Linked DNA regions of Prosthecobacter sp.. The protein of the gene in region 1 interacts with the protein of each later gene in a pairwise test. Links are inferred from orthologs where the notes say so. Each region holds a gene or a part of one and is shown on either strand. Other genes may lie near its edges. The genes, in order: U1A53_RS15550 and ligA.

Region 1 (3,579 bases):
CGCAAACCCGCTCCATGATTCCCAACACGTTCCCTGCGTCCACGCCATTTGGAATCACCGTGATGGGGTCTGTCGTCACTCGCGCATACTCCTGCCTGCGCACCTCCGAAACCGCCACATGCACGGCCTGCGGCACCTTCTCGCACCAGCGCACGTCATGGACCCAGTTGATCCAGCGGATGTGCGGTGTCGCGGCGGCTTGCTGAATGAGTTCCCCTGTCCAATCGAGGTCAAAGGGCATCGTGAAGACATTGTGGACGATCACCGCATCGTAAGCTCCGCCACGCCACTCGCTCCGCGTCAAAACCTCCACCTCATGCCCGAGCGCAGACAGCACCTTCGCCTGATCACCAATCACCCGCTCCACGCCGCCGATGACGGGCAGCTTGGAGTAGTGGAGGATCGCGATGCGCATAGCGAGAAAGTAGTCCAGTTGCTGTGCAACTGGAAGCCCCTTGTTGCACAGCAACAAGGCTACGTTAAACCACGATGTTCACCAGTTTCCCCGGCACGACGATGATCTTCTTCGGCGGCTTGCCTTCCATGAACTCCTGCACGCGGGCGCTGGCGAGGGCGATCTTCTCGATCTCCTCCTTCGTGGCCTGAATCGGCACACGGGCCTTGTCGCGGAGCTTGCCGTTGACCTGGAAGACGATTTCGACTTCATCTTCGATGAGAGCGGCGGGATCATAGACGGGCCAGGTGGCGTCGCTGAGCAGGCCGTTCACGGCGAGATTGGAGAACTTGCTGGCGATGCGGGCGTTCAACTCGTCCGCGAGATGCGGGGCAAAGGGGCTGAGCACTTTGAGGAAGGTGACGATGGCAGCGGCGGGCTTCACTTCCGCGCCGGTGAAGGCGTTGGTGCAGACCATCATCTGGCTGATGGCGGTGTTGAAGCTGAGCTTCTCGATGTCTTCGCCAGCCTTTTTGATCGTTTCGTGCAGCGCTTTGGTGAGTTGCTTGTTCGCGGGCACGTCTTGCAGTGCGGATGACACACTCCAGGTGCCTTCGTCATCGACTTCCATGACGAGACGCCACACGCGCGCGAGGAAGCGATACACGCCTTCGACGCCCTTCATGCTCCAGGGCTTCACCTGCTCCAGCGGGCCCATGAACATCTCATACAGGCGCAGCGCATCGGCGCCATACTCGGCCACGACATCGTCGGGATTCACCACGTTGCCGCGTGACTTCGACATCTTCTGGCCGTCCTCGCCCATGATCAGGCCTTGGTTCACCAGGCGCTGGAACGGCTCCGGCGTGCTGACGTAACCGAGATCGAAGAGCACCTTGTGCCAGAAACGAGCATAAAGCAGATGCAGCACCGCGTGCTCGGTGCCGCCGACATACAAATCGACGCCACCGGGTTTTGGAGTTTCAAAATCCGTATCGAAGTCCGCTAAAGGAGCTAAAGAGGCAGGGAGGCCATTAGATGTGGAAACCTTCCCATCCAAGCGCCCCGTCATCCAGTAACGCTCCGCTTCTTCTCCAACGAATCGTTGGTCGTTCGAGGCATCGCAGTAACGCAGGTAATACCAGCACGAACCAGCCCACTGCGGCATGGTGTTGAGTTCACGCGTCGCTGTGGCCGAGTAGCGCACCCAATCCGTGGCCTTCGACAGCGGCGGCTCCGGCGTGCCAGTCGGTTTGAAGTCTTCCAGCGTCGGCGGCAGCAGCGGCAGCTCGCTTTCAGGAATGCTGCGATGCTTGCCATCTTCCCACACCAGTGGGAACGGCTCGCCCCAATAGCGCTGACGACTGAAGAGCCAGTCACGCAGCTTGAAATTCACCGTGCCTTTGCCGAGGCCTTTTTCTTCGAGCCAGGCGGTGATGAGGTGCTTCGCGTCAATCGTTGCCAGGCCATTAAGAAAGCCGGAGTTCACCGCAAATCCTTCGCAGCTAAGACATGCGGCTGGCTCCATCTCACAGACAGCGCTGCCTTCTCCGCCCAAACGCGGTGCATCAGCTACCACCTCACGAATCGGCAGATGAAACTTGGTGGCGAACTCCCAATCACGTTCGTCATGCGCCGGCACAGCCATGATGGCTCCGGTGCCGTAGCCTTGGAGCACGTAGTCGGCGATCCAGATAGGAATTTTCTCCTCGTTGACCGGATTGATGGTGTAAGCGCCGGTAAAGACGCCGGATTTTTCTTTGGCTAGTTCCGTGCGCTCCAGATCGCTCTTGCGGGTGGTCTTCTCACGATACTCCTCGACAGCGGCGAGCTGTTCCTCGGTCACGATTTCATCGACGAGGCGATGTTCGGGCGCGAGCACCATGTAGGTGGCTCCAAACAGCGTGTCGGGCCGTGTGGTGAAGACGGTGATCGTTTCGTCGATGCCAGCGACCTTAAACTTCACCTCAGCACCCTCGCTGCGGCCAATCCAGTTGCGCTGGAGCATGCGGATGCCTTCCGGCCAGTCGAGACCGTCGAGTTCGTCGATCAAGCGCTGCGCGAAGGCGGTGATGCGCAGCATCCACTGGCGCATCGGGCGGCGCTCGACGGGGAAACCGCCGACTTCGCTCTTGCCGTCCACGACTTCCTCATTCGCGAGCACGGTGCCGAGTTCCGGGCACCAGTTTACCGGCGCGGACGAGACGTAGGCCAGACGGCGATGGTCGATCTCTTCACGGCTCAGTCCCTGTGCTTCGAGTTCGGCGATGGGACGGGCTTTGCCCTCGTCGTTCACATACGAGTTGTAGAGCTTCAGGAAGATCCACTGCGTCCATTTGAAGTAGCCGGGATCGGTCGTGTTCACCTCGCGATCCCAGTCGTAGGCGAAGCCGAGGCGCTTCAACTGGCCGCGAAAGCCTTCGATGTTCTTTTCCGTCGTCGCACGCGGGTGCTGACCGGTTTTGATGGCGTACTGCTCCGCAGGCAGGCCAAAGGCGTCCCAGCCCATCGGGTGCAGCACGTTGAAGCCGGACATCTTCTTGAAGCGGCCGATGATGTCCGTGGCGGTGTAGCCTTCAGGATGACCGACGTGCAAACCCGCGCCGCTGGGATACGGAAACATGTCGAGCACGAAGTACTTCGGCTTCGAGGCATCGAAGTCGGCATCACCGGGGTTGGGCGTGCGGAAGGCCTTCTTCGCCTCCCACACGTCCTGCCACTTCGGTTCAAACTCGGAGAATGGGAAGGCTTTGCGCTGCTCGCTGGACATAGGGGCGCGGAAGAAGGCGAGGGAGAGCCGCAGGTCAAGATGTGCTGCGCACGTCAAGCTGGCTGCGCCGTCAAGGAGTCAAGACGGCACCTGCTTGACCTCTTGACCATTCCTTGACCTTCTTACGCCTACTTGAACAGCTTCGATCCCGCCTTGAGATGCGCCTCGTGCTCCATCATGCGGAGTTCCACGCGTTCGCGGATGGTGCGTTCGCCGATGCCGTCGTGCTTGGTGGCGACGAGAGCCTTCAGCAAGTCGATGAGAGATTTCAAATCGTCCATCATCACGAACTCAGGCGCGATTTGGCGGGCGTCGTTGAGATTGTGGTAGTTGCCGAGCGGGAGGGAAATGCCGGCACTGCGGATGCCTGCGGCCTGAGTGGCGGTGGCTTCGCAGGCTCCGGCATCGAGCAGGC
Region 2 (3,306 bases), on another replicon or contig:
GGCCCAATCCCAACGTGCAACTCGTCACCGCCGACGGAGCCCTGCGCATTGATTGCGCCCTCGGCCAGGATCCGAAGAACCCCAAGAGCGTCTTCCACGGCCCCGATGTGCCGATCAAGCCCGGTGCCGCCTATCGCGTGAAACTCCGCGTCAAATCCAGCGAACCCACGGCCAAGTTCAGCCTCGCCTTTGCCTCCTTCAAAAATGGCGAAGGCTACTGGCAGGCTGGCAGCACCAGCCTCACCGCCACCAACGAATGGCGCGAAGTCGAAGCCACGGGCCGCATGTTGATCGAGAACGAAACCGGCTGGAAACCGTGGATGACCGCCTTCTGGCTCCGCATCGATTGCCACGAGCCGGAGGGACAGGTCTTCATCGACGACGTTCGCATCACCGAAGCCGAACCTCTCGACGAATGGTCGGCGTGGCAGGCCGCTGGCTGGGACCAGCACAGCCTCGTCGCCGATCCACTCTTCATGGACTGGAAGAACGACGACTTTCGCCTCAAACCCGAGTCACCTGCCTTCAAGCTCGGCTTCAAGGCTATCCCCGTGGAGAAGATTGGGGTGAGAGAATGAGAAGTTGTCACCTCGCTTGCCCAAGTCTGGAGGCCCGCGCCCCGTTGACGCACCCAATCCGCGCCGAGCCAAAGCACCTTCCACGGCCACTCACTCCATTGCCCAAGCTCTGGATCACAGCATCGCCCGAAACTCAGCTTCGGTGATGATCTTCACGCCGAGCTTCGTGGCTTTGTCGAGTTTACTGCCCGCGTCTTCGCCAGCAAGCAGGTAGGTCGTTTTGCCGCTGACACTGCTGCTGACTTTGCCGCCGTTGGCGCGGATGGTGTCAGCGATGGTTTCGCGGTCTTCGCTCAAGGTGCCGGTGATGACCCAGGTGGTTCCGTTGAGCTTATCGGAGGCGGCGGTGACGGTTCGTTGCGCGAAATTGAGGCCCGCTGAGCGCAGACGGTCAAGCAGGGCGGCATTGTGCTCGTCGCGGAACCAGGCGTGGATGCTCGGGGCGACGATGGCACCGATGTCGGGGCATTGCGTGAGGTCTTCGATGCTTGCTGAAGCGATGGCATCGATGCTGCCGAAGTGTTCGAGCAGCTTGCGGGCACCGCCCGCGCCGACGTGGAGGATGCCGAGGCCGAAGACGAGCCGCCACGGGTCCTGCTGCTTGCTGGCTTCGATGGCTTTGAGGTAGTTGTCGATGCTCTTGGTGCCGACGCGATCGAGTCGGGCGAGCAGCAGTTCGTTGAGGCCGTAAAGATCAGCCACATCGCGAACGAGCTTCAACTCAACGAGCTGGGCGATGACGGATTCGCCAAGGCCGCTGATGTCCATGGCGGCACGACTGACGAAGTGCTCGATGCGGCGCTTCACGACTTCCGGACAGTGCGGATTGGGGCAGCGGATGACGACCTGCTCCTCATCGCGATGCACGCCAGTGCCGCACACGGGGCAATGCGTGGGCGCTATCACCACGCCTTCATCGCCCTTGCGATGCTCTTTTTTCACCGTGACGACGGCGGGGATGATCTCGCCGGCTTTTTCGATGACCACGATGTCGCCGACGCGGATGTCTTTGCGCTCGATCTCCTCGTAGTTGTGCAGCGTGGCGTTGCTGACGGTGCTGCCGCTGATCAAGACGGGTTCCAGACGTGCCACAGGCGTCAAAGCGCCGGTGCGGCCCACTTGGATGTCGATGGCGAGAAGTTTCGTCTCCGCCTGCTCCGGCTGATACTTGTAGGCGATGGCCCAGCGCGGGGCTTTGCTCGTCACACCAAGTTCGCGTTGATCGGCGAAGCTGTTGACCTTGATGACGGCACCATCGGTCTCGTAGGGCAGTGATTTGCGTTTCTCATCGAGTTCACGAATCGCCGTGAGCAAACCTTCGGCGCTGTCAGCATGCCAGATGAGATCGGCTTTGCGCAATCCGGCGGCATCGAGCAGCGCGTACACCTCAGTCTGCGATTGCACGTCGCTGGCTTCGACGAGGCCGTAGAAAACGATGTCGAGCGGACGTTTGGCAACGGTCTTCGGATCAAGCAGCTTCAAGGTGCCGGCGGTGGAGTTGCGCGGGTTGGCGAAACGCGGCTCACCGGCCTCGTCGCGTTCTTCATTCAGCTTGGCGAAGCCTGCCTTAGGCATGAAGACCTCGCCGCGCACTTCGAAGGTCTGTGGTCCGTCTTTGGGCAGTCGCAGCGGCAGTCGCTTGATGGTTTTGAGGTTGTTGGTGACGTCGTCGCCGGTTTGGCCGTCGCCACGCGTCGCGCCGTGCTTCAAGACACCGTTTTCGTAGCGGATCGTGATGGCGACGCCATCGACCTTCGGTTCGATGACGCAGTCGATCTTCTCACGACCCAAGCCTTTCTGCACCCGAGCAAAGAAGGCGGTGAGTTCTTCCTCGGAGTAGGTGTTATCGAGGCTCATCATCCGCACGGTGTGCGTGATCTGCGTGAAGCCTTCCAGCGGAGCGCCGCCGACGCGTTGAGTGGGGGAATCGGGTGTCAGCAGGTCAGGAAACTTCGCCTCGATGTCCTGCAGCTCACGCAACAACACGTCGAACTCCTTGTCCGAGATGACCGGCTTCGCCTCGACGTAGTAGAGGCGGTTGTGGCGGTGCAGTTCGGCGCTGAGAAAGGCGGCGCGGGCGGCGGCTTCGGCGTGGGTCATGGTTCTGATCTGATTAGCCGCAAAGAGGCGCAAGGAAACGGGAAAAAGCAGCTTCGTGAGAAGGCATGTTTTGTAGTTCCGCCTTTAGGCGGCTCAGGGAGCCGGCTAAAGCCGGGACTACAGTGCGGGATCACTCCTTCTCCTCCACCCAGGGCGTGCCGCGCATGAGGTGTTTCATGAGGAAGGCGGAGCCGAGCATCAGGACGGCTTCGATGACGAGAAAAAATTCAAAGTGGCCGAGATGCCACATCCAGCTCGCGAGTCCGCCGACGATGCCGGCGGCGACCATGGCCCCGGCCATCATGAGACAGCCTGCGGCGGTGTTTTTGACCTCCTCAGAGGGTTTGGAGAGCGGCAGCCACTGGCCGAGGATTCCGCTGACAAGCGAGAACGCGGGCAGAAACAGCACGGCGGGCAAACTGAGCGCCAGCGGTGCCAACGAGCGCTGAATGCCGCACAGGATGGCGGTCTGAACGATCAGCACCGGGAAACTCAGCCAGAAGAGCACGGCCTTGCGCGAGCCGTGAAACAGCGGCGTCCAATGTGGCAGCGGCGCGGTGCGGAAAAACGCGGCGGCACGCCAATGCTCGGAGCAGCCAAGAAACATCATGGCCTGCAAGGACACCAT

The links.
Region 2: the proteins of U1A53_RS15550 (region 1) and ligA interact in binary tests that used the Escherichia coli proteins (3 or more experiments, as listed by UniProt). The link is inferred for Prosthecobacter sp. from one-to-one orthologs.

What each region holds. Positions count from the first base shown.
Region 1 is NZ_JAXMIH010000012.1:106,851-110,429, forward strand. What follows is about bases 280-3,543. They hold U1A53_RS15550 (class I tRNA ligase family protein), read right to left. Parts: upstream 3,165-3,543; coding sequence 480-3,164; downstream 280-479. Other genes in these bases: U1A53_RS15545 (glycosyltransferase family 4 protein), read right to left, coding at 280-415; U1A53_RS15555 (M28 family peptidase), read right to left, coding at 3,293-3,543. In the rest of the region: more of U1A53_RS15545, read right to left, coding at 1-279; more of U1A53_RS15555, read right to left, coding at 3,544-3,579.
Region 2 is NZ_JAXMIH010000007.1:120,845-124,150, reverse strand. What follows is about bases 186-3,176. They hold ligA (NAD-dependent DNA ligase LigA), read right to left. Parts: upstream 2,679-3,176; coding sequence 693-2,678; downstream 186-692. Other genes in these bases: U1A53_RS08475 (hypothetical protein), read right to left, coding at 2,809-3,176; U1A53_RS08485 (right-handed parallel beta-helix repeat-containing protein), read left to right, coding at 186-578. In the rest of the region: more of U1A53_RS08485, read left to right, coding at 1-185; more of U1A53_RS08475, read right to left, coding at 3,177-3,306. UniProt on the Escherichia coli protein: DNA ligase that catalyzes the formation of phosphodiester linkages between 5'-phosphoryl and 3'-hydroxyl groups in double-stranded DNA using NAD as a coenzyme and as the energy source for the reaction.